DNA from 3 places in the Exiguobacterium sp. s28 genome. Region 1 is predicted to be linked to each of the others. Evidence: riboswitches for the same ligand, from Rfam matches in the RefSeq annotation. Region 1 holds a riboswitch; each other region holds the start of a gene.
The links. A riboswitch is a leader RNA that binds a small molecule or an ion and turns the genes downstream of it on or off. The one in region 1 is predicted to bind S-adenosylmethionine.
Positions count from the first base shown of each region.

Region 2: another riboswitch for S-adenosylmethionine. It lies ahead of mtnK (S-methyl-5-thioribose kinase); the one in region 1 lies ahead of KNP78_RS06760 (Na+/H+ antiporter NhaC family protein).
Region 3: another riboswitch for S-adenosylmethionine. It lies ahead of metK (methionine adenosyltransferase); the one in region 1 lies ahead of KNP78_RS06760 (Na+/H+ antiporter NhaC family protein).

Region 1 covers NZ_JACSLL010000004.1:164,454-169,718, forward strand. Annotated here, with positions in the region: gene KNP78_RS06745 (divergent PAP2 family protein) at 1-376, opposite strand, end outside; gene trhO (oxygen-dependent tRNA uridine(34) hydroxylase TrhO) at 493-1,434, opposite strand; gene KNP78_RS06755 (TVP38/TMEM64 family protein) at 1,659-2,303, shown strand; gene KNP78_RS06760 (Na+/H+ antiporter NhaC family protein) at 2,331-3,632, opposite strand; SAM riboswitch class I at 3,685-3,780, opposite strand; gene KNP78_RS06765 (GGDEF domain-containing protein) at 3,877-5,265, opposite strand, start outside.
Region 2 covers NZ_JACSLL010000003.1:138,895-144,159, reverse strand. Annotated here, with positions in the region: gene KNP78_RS05145 (TerC family protein) at 1-310, shown strand, start outside; gene KNP78_RS05140 (1,2-dihydroxy-3-keto-5-methylthiopentene dioxygenase) at 347-880, opposite strand; gene KNP78_RS05135 (methylthioribulose 1-phosphate dehydratase) at 894-1,511, opposite strand; gene KNP78_RS05130 (2-hydroxy-3-keto-5-methylthiopentenyl-1-phosphate phosphatase) at 1,508-2,158, opposite strand; gene KNP78_RS05125 (2,3-diketo-5-methylthiopentyl-1-phosphate enolase) at 2,155-3,312, opposite strand; SAM riboswitch class I at 3,383-3,484, opposite strand; SAM riboswitch class I at 3,690-3,792, shown strand; gene mtnK (S-methyl-5-thioribose kinase) at 3,874-5,028, shown strand; gene mtnA (S-methyl-5-thioribose-1-phosphate isomerase) at 5,025-5,265, shown strand, end outside.
Region 3 covers NZ_JACSLL010000001.1:305,305-310,569, forward strand. Annotated here, with positions in the region: gene KNP78_RS01570 (hypothetical protein) at 63-590, shown strand; gene metK (methionine adenosyltransferase) at 633-1,841, opposite strand; SAM riboswitch class I at 1,972-2,091, opposite strand; gene pckA (phosphoenolpyruvate carboxykinase (ATP)) at 2,406-3,977, shown strand; gene KNP78_RS01585 (alpha/beta hydrolase family protein) at 4,007-4,768, opposite strand; gene ytkD (RNA deprotection pyrophosphohydrolase) at 4,749-5,222, opposite strand.

The DNA of each region.
Region 1 (5,265 bases):
TGACTTGGAACGGGGTGTGACCGACCAACTCATTTAAAATCGGTGTTTCATGTTTGATGCCTTTGAAATAGTCGTTCAACAAACGGGCTTGGAACCCGACCGCCTGACGCACACCGGTCGCATCGTACATGACGATTGTCGCAAAAATCAAGGCGAGCGCGAACATGCTGGAATCGAGCCCTTCGATTCGACCGATGACGGTCGCTAAGGCGACGACGGTCGAAGAGTGGGAACTTGGCATCCCACCCGAGGCAAACATGATTTCTAATTCAAAGTCTCGTGTTTTAATGAGTTCGGTTACGAGCTTAGCTGCTTGTGCGATGAACCAAGCGAGCAAGGCGGCGAGTAAAGGTTCGTTAAAGAGCAATCGATTCACTTCCTGTCTGACAATGGTATCTACACTATACCCGATTCTGTCATCGGCTAGACGTAAAGTTTCTGTCAAAAAAGCACCTCGAGCGTAGGCTCGAAGTGCTTCTCGGTCGATTTTTGTTACCCGACGACGCCTTCAGTCTCCTGAAGTTTGTCCGCGATATTCTCGATGATATAGCGGTTGCGTGGATGCTCCTGGCACTCTTTCGAGCATGAACGCATTTGTTTTGGTTCACACTCTTCACAACAGAAGTGTTGGGCATTACACACCGGGTTGGCACAATTAACGTAGCGGACCGTCTTCGTTCCGCAGTGCATGCACTCCGAAACAACGGACGGGTTGACCGTGTTGACCGGGACGTTGATGCGCTCGTCAAAGACGTAAAGCTCACCTTCCCAGTCCTCGCCTTTCGTGGCTTCGTCTTTGCCGTACATGGCGACGCCGCCTTTAAGGTGGAAAATGTTGTCGTGACCTTGGTCACGCATATATGCGGTAAATTTCTCGCAACGGACGCCTCCGGTACAGTACGTGAGTAACGTTTTCCCTTCGTAGAGGTCCTTGTTCTCTTCGAGCCAATCTGGCATGTAACGAGAAGCCTCTACATCGATTTTGATCGCGTTTTTAAAGTGACCAAGATCGTACTCGTAGTTGTTACGAACGTCGAGGATGACGACATCGTCGCGATTCATCATCTCTTTCCATTCTGCCGGTTCGAGGTATGCACCGTGCTGTTTAGGCACGTCGAACTCACCATCAAAGCGCCACGTCACAAGCTCTTTCTTATGACGGACAAAAATTTTCGAGAACGCATGCTCTTCGACTTCATCGATTTTGAACTCGATGTCGCTGAATAGCGGGTTCGCTTTCAAGTCGTTCATGTATTGCTCGGTCTGTTCCCAAGTCCCAGAGCACGTCCCGTTGATTCCTTCGGAAGAAATCAAGATGCGTCCTTTGATGCCGAGATCCTTGCAATACTTGAGGTGCTCTTGTGTGAGCGTTTCTGGGTCTTCGATATTGACGTACTTATAGTACAGCAAGACCCGCATTGGTTTTGTTTCCATGTGTGTTACTCCCCTGTGTTCAGTTTTTTGCAGGAAAACGAACGTTGGGTTGTGTCGTTCGACGAACGGACTTGCCTGCAACCACAAGTCCATATTATATGATAGATATCACAGCTGAATTTCGCAAATACTTTTTATTTTTTTACGGCGGTGGGCAGGGGGATGCGTCTTCCTGAGCGAAATCGGGTAAAAAGGAATAACGAAAGTTGAAGGTGGAAACTGATATGCTGACATCACTCCAACAATATATTTTAAACTTGATTGAATGGCTACAAGGACTTCCGGGCGGACCTTGGGCAGGACTCGGGGCACCGTTCCTGGAGGCGATCTTTCCATTTCTCCCACTCGTCCTCATCATCTCGGCGAACGCAGCGACATATGGATTTTTGCTTGGGACGTTACTGTCTTGGATCGGGAGTTTGCTCGGAACAATTCTTGTGTTTGTAGCTGTTCGCTACGTGTTCCGAAAGCCGATGACGCGGTGGCTCGAGAGACATAAGCAAGGCGTCTATTGGCTCGAACGCATCAAGCACATGAGTCCGGTCTCACTCGGGTTTCTGTACTCGCTCCCGTTTATTCCGGTCAGCTTGATCACATACTTACTCGCGCTCATTCAAATGCCGCTCCGTACGTTCATCATGGCGGCCGGGTTCGGCAAGTTGCTCGTCGTCTTGATTTTCTCTGTCATTGGCGACCAGTGGGAAGAGTTTATCCAAAGCCCGTTCCGATTATCGATGCTCGTCTTATTACTGATTGTCCTATGGGCCATCAGCCGTGGACTTGAAGAACTGCTTAAACGGCGTGCCTTCAGAAAACGGAACGAGCAGCTGAAGCGTGAACTTGAAGCGAAACGACAAACGACCTTGTGAAGCGACTGCTTCACAAGGTCGTTTTCGTTAAGCGCGTTTTTTGAAACGCGGGAAGTTGAAGGCGATGGCCAATCCTCCGCAAATGAACAACAAGAACGGATAGAACATATACGGAACGAGCGCCGGTGACGCTGTGTTCGTCAGTTCGGCCGCAATGAGAAGCTGTGCCCCATAAGGCAACAGGCCTTGGACGCCACACGAGAAGATGTCGAGTACACTCGCTGACTTTTTACGTTCGATGTCATAATCGTCGGCGATGTTCGCGGCGAGCGGACCAGCCACGAGAATCGAAATCGTGTTGTTCGCCGTCGCGACGTTTGTCGCACTGACGAGCCCGGCGATGCTCCACTCCGCGCCGGCCCGTCTTTTAATTCGGGACGTGAGCGCGTCACGCAAGTACGTGAGTCCGCCGTTATGCGAGATGAGTCCGACGAGCCCACCCATGAGCAATGTCAGGAGTGAAATCTCGGCCATGCCCATCATGCCGTCCGCCATGGCGGTGACGTACGTGGTGACGGCTAGACTGCCGTCCAACAGACCGATGATGCCGGTCAGGGCGATGCCGCCGAGCAAGACGAGGATGACGTTCATTCCCGTCAAGGCGAGCACGATGACCGCAAGGTACGGAATCAGCTTATACCATTCAAACGCTGCCGGCTCGATGGTCGATTCACCGCTCGATAACACCGATAAGAGGACGATTGTGATAAGGGCGGCCGGGAGAACAATCCAAAAGTTGGTTCGGAATTTGTCACGCATATTGGTACGCTGGGTCCGGACGGCAGCTATTGTCGTGTCCGAGATGAACGACAAGTTGTCCCCGAACATGGCACCACCGACGACGGCAGCCGCCGCGATGGCGATATTGACGCCACTTTCTTCGTGGATACCGAGCGCGATCGGGGCGAGGGCGGCAATCGTGCCCGTCGACGTTCCCATCGCCATCGAGATGAATGCCGCGATGACGAATAAACCGCTCAGTAGAAGCGAGGACGGTAAAAATGTCAGCGCCGCATTGACGGTCGCGTCGATTGCGCCGATTGCTTCGGCGACACTCGAGAACGCTCCGGCGAGCAAGAAGATGAAGACCATGATTAAAATGCCGGGGTTCCCCGCACCTTGGGCGACACGCTCGACCGTCTGAGTGACGCTGCCTTTCGTCATCAACGCCGCGACGATGACCGCGATCAACGCCGCGATCAGGACCGGGAATTTATAAAAGTCGTTATAGTAGATGCCTGCCCCGATAAAGAAGACGAGGAAGACGAGCAAAGGCAATAGTGCCCATTTGTTAGCTGTCGGTTGTTCCAATCGATTCACCTCATTCATAAAATAAAAAGAGAGCCTTCTGAAAAAAGGCTCTCTCTACAAGAAAACACTTTTTTCATCTTTCGAGCAGACTGCTCGCTGGATTTGGCACAGGTTACCCGCTGCCGAGACGTCACTGGGCCAGTCCCTCAGTCTCTCTTGATAAAAAAGTTGTGATATTTAATTATAAGACACGTTCCCTAACGTACTTGTTTCAAATCCGCTTGTCAATAGCAAACCCCCACGCGGTGAACGTGGGGGTGAGTCAGGTCGTTAAGAAATTGTAATGGGCGACGCGGTTGCGTCCGGCGTACTTCCCGCCGACGTAGAGGGCCCGGTCAGCGTTACGAATCGTATTGTCGAGGCGTTTGTCACCGAACGCCTGAATCGTGTCGACACCGATCGAAGCGGTGACGGGGATATCGATCCCGTCGACGTGGAACGGTTTGTTCTCGATTTGTTGCCGGATTCGTTCGGCGATTTCGATTGCCTGTTCGACATCGCAACGGTTCAATAGCAAGATGAACTCTTCACCGCCGTAACGGGCGGCAAAATCTTCGGTGCGGAGTGCCTGGCGAATCCGCCGTCCAAACTCTTGGAGCACACTGTCCCCGACTTGATGTCCGTGCACATCGTTGATTTTTTTGAAAAAGTCGATGTCGAGCATCGCGACCGAAATCGGATACATCGAACCGTCCGAGATTTGTTGAATCCCGTATTCGTAAAACGCGCGTGCATTGGCGAGGAGCGTCAAGCTGTCGGTCCGACTTTCCGTGTAAAGACGGTCGCGCTCATGGCAACGGCTGATCGTCCGGTTGAACGACTTGAGAAGTTTGACGATTTCACGTTGGATGGTCGGGGGATACCCATAGACGTGTTCACCCGTCATGACGAGCCACGTGCGAATCCCTTCGATCTCCTCGGACCGAACCGAGATGAAACTATGATAGTCGTCGTCAAATTCGTTCGACAGTGGTGCGTCCCATTCGAAGCGCATCTCATATTCGACCGAGGCTTCGTTCGGATAAGCGTGATCGAGCAAATCGAACACGATGTGACGGTCAATCGGCTGACGCGTCTTCAAATCAAAGTAAAGCGTACGGTCGAACAGTTTGAACTCGACGAACCCTTCGTCGTACTCGTTGAGTCGTTCACATTGACTGAGGAAGACCTCAATCGCTTGCGCCTCGCTTTGTGACAACGACACGGCTTCTTTTGCCTCATCATATTGTTCAATCAACGACTTGAAGGCGTCTTGCCGACCTTTCTGGATGATGAGCCGCTTAATAAAAAAGGTGAGTGCGGCGGCGATACTGCTGACGACGAGTAAATTCGTCTCCCGGAACAACGAGGCCGCCAAAATGAAGACGAGACTGACGATATACGTGTAAAACGCGATGCTTAGAAAGTCGCGGACCGGGATATCGACACGGAACCACCAACCGACTTGATACTTTTGCACGACAGTGTTCAAGATGATGGCCACAATCAAGCCGGCAAGCGGCAGAAACGAATCTTGGGAATAAAAACCGAGACCGGTCACACCGCCGAGGGCCAAGTACACACTGGCTGGGATGGCAATCTCTAAAAATGACGTGATGGCGTTCCACGGATACGTGAAGCGGAAGCGTCGAAGCGCGATGCGCGGTTTCAA
Region 2 (5,265 bases), on a different contig from region 1:
AGGTGGACTCATCGGGGTCATCTTGATGCGTTTCGCCGCACGTATTTTCGTCAAGTTGTTGCATCAACGCCCATCACTCGAAACAGCTGCTTTCATCATCGTCGGCTGGGTCGGCGTGAAGTTGACGGTGCTCGTCCTCGAACACCCTGGCTTCAAGAAATTGATTGCCGGCACACCGTTCGAATTCATGGGTCTTCCGGACGGATTCGTCCACTCGACGGCGTGGACCGTGTTCTTCTGGTCGGTCATGGTCGGGATCGCGGCATGGGGTTGGTTCTCTTCAAAACCGACAGCCGCTGCCAAACATTAAAAAATGGTCTCTCGCCTTTGGGCGAGAGACCATTTTTCATGCTGTCACGTCTTGTTTCTCGTAAATCGGCACCCATCCCTCGGTCGTCACAAAGATGCGGACGGCGACGACTTTGCGGTCGTCTTGGAGCGTGAAGTAGTGGCGTGTGTTCACCGGCACCGAGATGAGGTCACCCGGGTTAAGCTCGATGTTGAAGTAGCCGCGCTCGGCGTCATCGATGGCGAAGATGCCATGGCCACTGACGATGAAGCGGACCTCGTCATCTGTGTGATGATGTTCCTTTTGGAAGTTGACGAGCAGTTCGTCCAAGTTCGGCGTCGCATCCGACAACGAGATGACGTCTGCCGTCTCATAGCCACGGCGCTCCGACACGTCACGAATCTCGTCACGGAACGTCGACAAGATCGCTTGTTTGTCCTCGTCCGTCAACTGATAGTTCTCTTGCAGGTTTTCCGGGAGCTTTGTGATATCCCACTGCTCATATAAAATCCCGCGTGACTCTAAAAAGGCACTCACTTCAGTTTGATTGACGTAACGTTCTTCGGTTTGTTGGAAATAGACAGTTGCCATGGTTGGTTCCTCCTTATGAATGGACGCCTAGGGCGCGTAGTTTTAACGTATAGCTGAACAAGAACTCGTAAGCCTCTAAATAACGTTTGGCCGCGGCCGGGGTCTCGCCCCAGACGGTGATGCCGTGATTGCGGATGAGGACGGCGCCGGCGTTTGCCCGGATATGAGGGGCGAAGGCGGCTGCGAGCGTCGGGATGTCCGCATGGTTCTCGATAATCGGTACGCGGACGACCGCATCCTCGTCCCAGAAGCCGAGCGCCTTGATGATCTCTTGGCCGGTGAAGACGACTTCGCCGGTGGCGGCATGGAGCTCGGAGATGACATTATTGTCGACTGTATGGACGTGGAGCGAACACGTCGCGTCCGTCCGATTGAACACTTCGACGTGAAGTAGCGTCTCGGCGGATGGACGACCGTTTTGTTCGCCAATCAAGCGTCCGGCCGCATCGACGTGAACAAAGTCTTCCGGTGTTCGTTTTCGTTTATCGCGTCCGCTCGCCGTGACGAGAAATTCGAGCGGATCGTCGGAAACGCGAATCGCCAAATTCCCACTCGTTCCGGGGAACCAGTCGCGGGCGGCGAGTTCGTCTTTAATGTCGGCCAGTTCGAGCCAACGTGCGGCAAGGATCATACGGCAACCTCCTTCAAGTGATGGGTGATGTCGTCAAACGTCTCGAACGGGGCGTAACGGATGCCTGCGTCTTCGCAGAGCGTGATGAGTTGACCTCGGGCGTAGACAAAGTCGGCACGCTTCGCGACCTCGAAGTCGGTCACCGAGTCGCCGATGACGATCAAGCGATCGGCGGGATTGACAAGGCGGCGAGCGAGCGTCGGCTTGCAACAGCCGCAATCGTTCGTACATTGTTCATCGCAAGCGTGCGGCCAAGCGACGGTGACCGTCTCAGCGGAGAAGTCGGCGACGTTGCAGTAGATATGCTCGGGGGCGACATGCCCGTCCAAGACCGGTTGCACGAAGAAGTCCATCCCGCCGCTGACGACGTCAAACTTCCAGCCATGGACCCGAACTTCTTCTAAAAATGCCGGGAACCCTTGGCGGAGCGTGATGCGCTCCAACAAATAATCACGGTAAGCCGGGGCGGCCTCGCTCGGCAACAGTCGAAACATTTGACCGACCCCGGATCGGATGGAAATCCGTTGCTCGAGGACCGCGTCTTTCAACTCGACCCAAGCCGGCGGGGCGAACGCCTTCATCAACGCGATGATATTGTCTTCCGCCGTAATCGTCCCGTCAAAGTCGCAGAGGATATGGGCCGTCATCGTGACGCCCACGCCTTCAACGCGGTATCGAGCTCGTCCGTCTGCCCTTCGGTTTGACCGAGTACGTGAGCGATGGCTTGTCGGAACGCACGAGCCCCGGCGGCTGCACCGTCCGGATGACCGTGAATGCCACCGCCGGCGTTGATGACGACATCCGTCCCGAAGTCCCGAATGATATCGGCGACGAGTCCCGGATGAATCCCCGCGGACGGGACCGGCAAAATCGGCTTCGACCAATGTGGTTCGGCACTCTGGTCACGAATCACGAACGCCTCGTCGCGCGGTGTCGCAAGTGAGCCGTACGGTGACGGGAAGAGCGTCAAATCGCCCCCGGCGAGGCGAGGGAGTTTACCGAGCAAAAGCGAATGACTGATTGATCCGGTCAAGGCGCCGGCAAAGGCCGGATGTGCCAAGATCGGGACGTGGATATCCGGATCGTTCGCGAGTTCGCGCAGTGCGTCGAGACCGTACGTATAGACGTTGAACAGGAGCGCCGTCGCACCGGCCTCGATGAGACGGAGCGCCTGGTCACGCAGACCGAACACGGGGCCGCTCAGCGTGATGGCGTACAGGACGCGTTTCCCGGTCGCCTCGAAGTGGGCTTGAATGACGTCCGCTCCGATCCGGGCCCGTTCAAGCGACGGGGTGAGCGGGTTGTCGTATAAAATCTCGTCGTCTTTGACGATATCGATGCCACCGGCGAACTGATCGCGGAGTTGCTGCTCGAGAAACGCGAGGTCACGGCCGATGACGCCTTTGAAGATGCTCATGACGAGCGGGCGATCCTGAACGCCGAGCAACTCACGAATCCCGTCGACACCGAACTTGGCGCCTTTGAAATCAGAGGCGAGCGTCTCCGGCAACGTCAAATCGATTAATCGGACCGAATCATCGAGGGACAGTTTCCCGAACGTCGTCGTCAAGATGGATGAAAAGTCAGGGCTGACATTATGTAACGGATAGCGGATCGTGAAGCGGCTCGTCGTGTCCGTATGTGTGGTTGATACGACCTCACCTCGGAACGCCTGTAACTGCTCTTGCTCTAAGTGAGGCAAGTCCGTCCATGTGCCGACGGTCAGCTCGAGGGCGATCTTGTTGGCGACGGTCGCGACCGCGTCCGTCCGTTTGATTTCATATGTGGCAGTGATACTCATATGGTTCCTCCTTCCAGGCAAACAAAAATGACCCCATGCCGAGGCAAGAGGTCATCATAAAAAAAATGAACTCTTATCTCTCAGCTTACGCTGCAAGAATTAGCACCGTGCCATCTCTGGTCGGTTGCTGCGACATCATCGGGCTTGTCCCTCCGTCTGCTCTTGATAAGAATGTGATTTGAAGTTGTGAAATTTAATTGAATTTTTGCACAGAATCGTCACATCGTCAATTCCTTTTTTTCCAAAAAAAATATTTTGGAAAGTTGTTTCCATATATGCACAAAAAAAGACGAAGTTGCATCGGGAAATTGCCGTTGACAATCGTGACGTCGAGTCCGTAATATTCAGCACATAAGTTCACCGAATCGAATAAACCACTCTTATCGCGAGTTGGCAGAGGGAATTGGCCCGATGACGCCGCAGCAACCGACCACTAGGCACGGTGCTACATCCACCAGACGAATGTCTGACAGATGAGAGGAACAACCAGTTTGGCTGTGCCTCTTTCTCGCGGAGAAAGGGGCTTTTTTTATGGGCAACGTACAGGAAGGGGAAAACATTATGTCATATCAACCATTTACAGAACAGACCGTCGTCGAGCATGTGAAAACGTTGGGGTTAATCGAAGACGGAGGCATCACGCATTGCGAGGAGATCGGGGACGGCAATTTGAACCTCGTTTTCCGCATCCGACAAGGCGAAACGAGTCTCATCGTCAAACAAGCGCTCCCATATGCGAAAGTCGTCGGCGAAAGTTGGCCGCTCACACTTGAACGGGCGTGGATCGAGCAGTTGGCGTTGCGCGAATTCGCCAACGTCGTCCCTCGTTTCGTGCCAGTCGTGCTTGGCAGTGACCGCCCGCTCGCCTACACGATTTTAGAGGACCTGTCAGATTTTGAGATCGTTCGGACTGGCTATTTGGAAGGGAAAACGTATCCTGAACTTGCCCGCCATGTCGGTGAATTTTTAGGCGAGACGCTGTTCGCGACGTCGGATTACGCGGCCGGGCCGATCGCGAAGAAGCGGATTGAACGTGACTATTACAACCCGGAACTGTGTGACATCACCGAGAAACTCATCTTTACCGACCCGTTCAAAGACGCGGAGTCGAACAACATCGAGACGGCGCTGCGAGAAGATGTCGAACGCCTTTGGCAAGACCAAGCGCTCAAAGTCGAGGTGACGAAACTGAAAGTCGGCTTTGTCACGAAACATGAGGCACTCCTGCACGGAGACCTACATACGGGCAGCATCTTCGCGACTCAACAAGAGACGAAAATCATCGATCCAGAGTTCGCGTTTTACGGACCGTTCGGCTTCGACCTCGGCCAAATCATCGCCCATTTGACGCTGTCGACGTTCCATGACCCGCTCAAACGCTTCGAGCGTTTCACGGACGTCTTGACGGTGTGGGAGACGTTCGAGAAGACGTTTCGGGCCAATTTTGAACGCGCCGTCGAGCCGTTCAACACGATTGGTTTCGTCGACGAGTTGTTGCGGACGATTTTCAGCGACACGATCGGCTACGCCGGTTGCGAACTCATTCGCCGTGCCGTCGGACTGGCCGGTGTCGCCGATCTCGAGACGTTGCCGGAAGCGACGCGGCTCGAACGAAAACGTGACGCGCTCGCCCTCGGGACGGCGCTCATTAAAGAACGCCACAGCGTCGAATCGATTGACGACTTGGTGACACTCCTGTCGGGGGTGCGCGTATGACGGTTCAAAACATCCGTTTCCATTCACAGACAGACGAACTCATCGTATTGGATCAGACGTTGTTGCCGCATGAAGAGCGGTACGTGACGATTGAGACGCTCGAACAGGCCGAACATGCCATCGAGACGCTCCAAGTCCGCGGCGCCCCGGCCATCGCATACTTCGGGGCGTTCGTCCTCGCCAAAGAGGCGGGCCGGTTAGTCGACGATCCGGACTTTACGCGTCGGCTCGACCTCG
Region 3 (5,265 bases), on a different contig from region 1:
TATTTTCCATTTTGACTCGGGTATAAGAGTATCAATGCCAACTTACAAAAAGGAGTGTTACTATGGAACCGAAACTACAACATGATCCAAAACTAGAGCAAGCCAACAATCCAAATCGTCAGTTTGACCAAGCAAATGCAGGTGGCCCTAAAATCACCGTCGTGACCGGGATGCTCCTCGGCGCCCTCGTCGGCGGTCTGCTCGCCTTACTTAGCACGTCGAACCGTGAGAACACGAAACAATCGTTCTCGAGCGCGAAATCGTCGGTCGGCGGTCTCGTCGATACAGTCAAACAAGACCCAGCCGGAAAGGCCTCACAAGTCATCGACCAAGTGAAATCAGCTTCTGGAATCATCCAAGAAGTTGCCACTGACGTTCAAAACGTATACGAGAAAGTCGCTGGTGAAGTCGACACGGTCAAAGAAGACGTGAACAAAGTCGTCGGCACGGCGCAAGAAGCGAAGTCAGATCTTCAATCGATCGGCGAGAAAGTCGTCGATGCGAAAGATACGGCGCTCGGGCAAGAAACTTCATCCGACACGTCATCAAGCAATAACGAATCATCGAATGACAACAAAACACAAGCCTAACAAAAAAACGACCTTTCGCTGAGAAAGGTCGTTTTTACTGTCTTATGCGAAGCGTTTCGCGCCTTCTTCAAGCACTGCCGCTTTATCCGTTTGCTCCCATGGGAGTTCAACGTCTGTACGACCGAAGTGGCCGTAAGCTGCTGTCTGCTTGTAGATTGGACGGCGAAGGTCGAGCATCTTGATGATGCCGGCCGGACGGAGGTCGAAGTTCTCGCGAACGAGTTCGACGAGCTCAGTCTCGCTCAATTTGCCTGTGCCGAACGTGTCGACTGCGATCGATACCGGGTGGGCAACGCCGATCGCGTAAGCAAGTTGAACTTCTGCTTTATCAGCAAGTCCCGCTGCAACGAGGTTTTTCGCTACGTAACGAGCCGCGTACGCCGCTGAACGGTCAACTTTGGTTGGATCTTTACCTGAGAACGCGCCGCCGCCGTGGCGAGCGTAACCACCGTACGTATCGACGATGATTTTACGTCCTGTAAGGCCTGCATCCCCTTGTGGTCCACCGATGACGAAACGGCCAGTCGGGTTGATGAAGTATTTTGTATCCGCGTCGATGAGTTCAGACGGGATGACCGCGTCGATGACGTGCTCTTTCAAATCAGCTTGGATTTGTTCGAGTGTGATGTCTTCGGCGTGTTGCGTCGAGATGACGATTGTGTCGATGCGAACTGGGTTGTTCGCTTCGTCGTATTCGACCGTCACTTGTGTCTTACCATCAGGACGAAGGTAAGCGAGCGTGCCGTTCTTACGAACTTCTGCCAAACGACGTGACAATTTGTGTGCGAGTGAAATCGGGAGCGGCATGAGTTCTGGTGTCTCTTTTGTTGCGTAACCGAACATGAGACCTTGGTCACCAGCGCCGATTGCATCGATTTCTTCTTCAGTCATTTGTCCTTCACGAGCTTCAAGCGCTTGGTCGACACCTTGGGCGATGTCTACCGATTGCTCATCAATCGATGTGAGGACAGCACAAGTCTCTGCATCAAAACCATATTTTGCACGTGTATAGCCGATCTCACGAACTGTTTCACGAACAACTTTCGGGATATCCACGTAAGTTGATGTTGTGATCTCACCTGCTACGAGCACGAGACCTGTCGTGACAGATGTCTCAGCCGCAACGCGGGCGTTTGGATCTTCAGCTAAAATCGCATCCAAAATCGCATCTGAGATTTGGTCACAAATTTTATCCGGATGTCCTTCCGTGACGGACTCCGAAGTGAAAAGTCGACGGTTCAAGTTTGCCATTTCGAAAAACCTCCTATAATAAGGGTGATGTGTGGACGGTACTCGTTCCCCTTACGCGTTGCTTTGGGACGGTAATGAAAAAAACCTTTCGCCATGTTCAATGGGAAAGGTTGAATCGTTCTTCCTTACCCTCTTATCGTTCGAAGCTTGCGCTTCGCTTCAGGATAGCACCTTTTCCGAATAACAATGACAAATCGGACGGTTGCTGGGCTTCGTAGGGCCTTGTTCCCTCCACCGCTCAGAATAAGAGTATCCGTTACGAAGACCATCATATAAATGACACCCCGTTCTGTCAAGCGTATCGACTGAATTCGTAAAACTTTTCACGAACTCGCAATAGTTATGTTTGTGAAATATCAAACATTTTTTTGTCGGTTTTCGATTTTGTACTATGACCTGGTACAGAATATGTTAGAATGACAGTGTAAGAAAGCGCTTACTTTAAAGGGTAAAAAAGGCTTGTTTTTGATTAGTATGTCACATATAATAAAAATGTCATACTAATCAAACGCGGAAGTATGCGGATTTCATCCACATCTATTTAGGGGAAAGGTGGGATTCAGGATGGCGACAACGCTCCTGAAAATTGAAGAATTAATTAAAGGTGCCGACATGATGCGGAACTTAACGGTTCCAGAATTGGTGGAAGAAGCCATTCGCAACGGGGAAGGCGTACTGACGAAAGACGGGGCTTTATCGGTCAGTACAGGTAAATTCACAGGACGGTCACCGAAAGACAAATTCGTCGTGCAAGATGAAGTCAGCAATCATTTAGTAGACTGGGGTCCGGTCAACCAACCGATCGCAGAAGAGAAGTTCACGGCACTGCTCGATAAAGTGCTCACGCATCTCGAGACGAAAGACAAGCTCTATTATCTCGAGGCGTCTGCCGGGGCTGACGAGCATTATACGCTTCCAGTGCGGGCCATCACAGAATACGCGTGGCACAACTTGTTCGCGAAACAGTTGTTCTTGCGCGAATGGCCGACACAAGGTGCCTTTGATCCGTTCACGGTCATCTATGCACCGAGCTATAAGGCCGATCCGGAAGTCGACGGGACGAACTCCGAAACGTTCATTCTCGTCTCATTCGCCAAACGGACCATTCTGATCGGGGGAACAGAATACGGCGGCGAAATTAAAAAATCGATTTTCTCAGTCATGAACTTCCTGTTACCGGAACAGCACGTCTTGTCGATGCATTGCTCGGCGAACGTATCGGATGCCGGCGAGACGGCTCTCTTCTTCGGGCTATCAGGTACCGGAAAGACGACGCTATCGGCCGACACAGAACGTCATTTAATCGGGGACGACGAGCATGGTTGGTCTCCTGACGGCGTCTTCAACATTGAAGGCGGTTGCTACGCGAAGACGATCAACTTGTCGCGTGAGAACGAACCTCAAATCTACGATGCCATTCGATTTGGCTCGTTGATCGAGAACGTCGTCTTGGACGAGGAACGGGCGCCAGACTACAAGAACATCTCACTCACTGAGAACACACGGGCCGCCTACCCGATTCAATTTATCGATAACGCGATGCTTCCGTCACGAGCCGGGCATCCGAACACGATCGTCTTCTTGACGGCCGACGCGTACGGCGTCCTGCCTCCAATCAGCAAATTGACGAAGGAGCAGGCAATGTATCACTTCTTGTCAGGCTATACGTCGAAGCTAGCCGGCACGGAGCGCGGCGTGACGGAGCCTCAGGCGACCTTCTCGACATGTTTCGGGTCACCGTTCTTGCCGCTCGCACCGGAACGCTACGCCGACATGCTCGGCACGTTGATCGAGAAACATGACGTCGACGTCTATCTCGTCAATACCGGTTGGACCGGCGGCGCATACGGCGAAGGATCGCGGATGAAGCTCGCCTATACACGGGCGATGGTGAACGCGGCCGTCAACGGGAAATTGCGTGACGTCGAGACGACGCGCCATGACATCTTCAACGTCGAGATTCCACGCCACATCGACGGGGTGCCAGACGACGTGCTCAACCCACGGGGCACCTGGAAAGACGGTGCCCGCTACGACGCCGAGGCGGCAGCGCTCGCCCGTAAGTTCCAAGACAACTTCAAACGATTCACGAAAGCGAGTGAGGCGGTCGTCGCAGCCGGCCCAATCATCGTGTAATAAAAAATGACTAGCGCCTGGTTCAGGCGCTAGTCATTTTTTGGTGCGACGGCTAACATCCAGTCCATCGCCTCATCGGTCGTCTTCCACTTTTCCCAAAACGGGAGTTGATGAGCGAACGGGACGATCCAAAGTTCGGCCCGCTCCCCCATCCGTTCGGCCACGGCTGTCGCATGGCGGAGCCGCACTTGCTCGTCGTCTGTCCCGTGAATCAATAACGTCGGGGCCTCCCAGTCCTTGTAGAGGGGTGAACGCTCCACGTACGCCGTACGAGCCGCTTCCGGGTCACCCCCGGTCATACGGCGGAGCATTTTCCGCATCGAGCGCTGCTCTTCGTACGTCCATTCCAAATTGGTGACACCCGCCCATGACGTCACGGACGTGAGCGGCCGCTCCGCGGCGAGCGACAACGCCATCATGCCCCCGCGCGAGAAGCCAAGGGCATGAATGAGCGTGTCCGTTCGATGGACGCGATCATAGAGAGACAAGACATCCTCTAAATCGGCCCCGCCGAAGTCTTCTTTCCCGCTCCCCCCATGGTTACCACGGTAAACAGGCGCCACGACGTGGAAGCCTTTGGCCGCGAACTGCATCAACCGGGGCAAGCGCACGTCCCCGATGCGTCCTGTTCCGCCGCGCAAATAAAACAGGACGTGCCCGTTCGGTCGCGTCGGCGTGATCGTATAGGCGACGACATCCTCACCATCGCGCGTCGCGTACCAGCCACGGTGGACCGCATAACCGGCATATGGTGGGAGGACCTCGATCCGGTCAAACCATTCGTTTTTCATGTAGCACCTTCATCGTTTCCGGGAGCACCCTGTCTTTCATCATGAAACTGTACCGGTTGTTCCGGAGCAGATTCGTTGGCAGTTCCTTCATGAGAACGGCGCCGTCGGTCTCATCGACGGCCGGATGGTCATCGAAGCGCTCGATCTCGGCGAAGTAAATATTTTTGATGACCGTGTCCCCGCGCCCGAGCACGCGGTATTGTCCGAGATAGTGCAGCGTCTTCACGACACCACCCGTCTCTTCATACACTTCCCGAATCGCGGCATCATCCTCATGTTCGCCGGGTTCGACTTTCCCGCCCGGGAACTCGAGCCCGCGTTGCTTGTGCTTCGTCAGCACCCATTGATTCTCATAGCGGGCGACGACCCAGACGTGGAGCGGCGTATCCGAAAATGGATAGTGCGCAAAGCTCAACTCGACTTTATTGTGATAGTAGTCCGTGAATGTCAACATAGTCCATCCCTTTCTTTCCCCTGTCTACTCTCACTTTACCTTG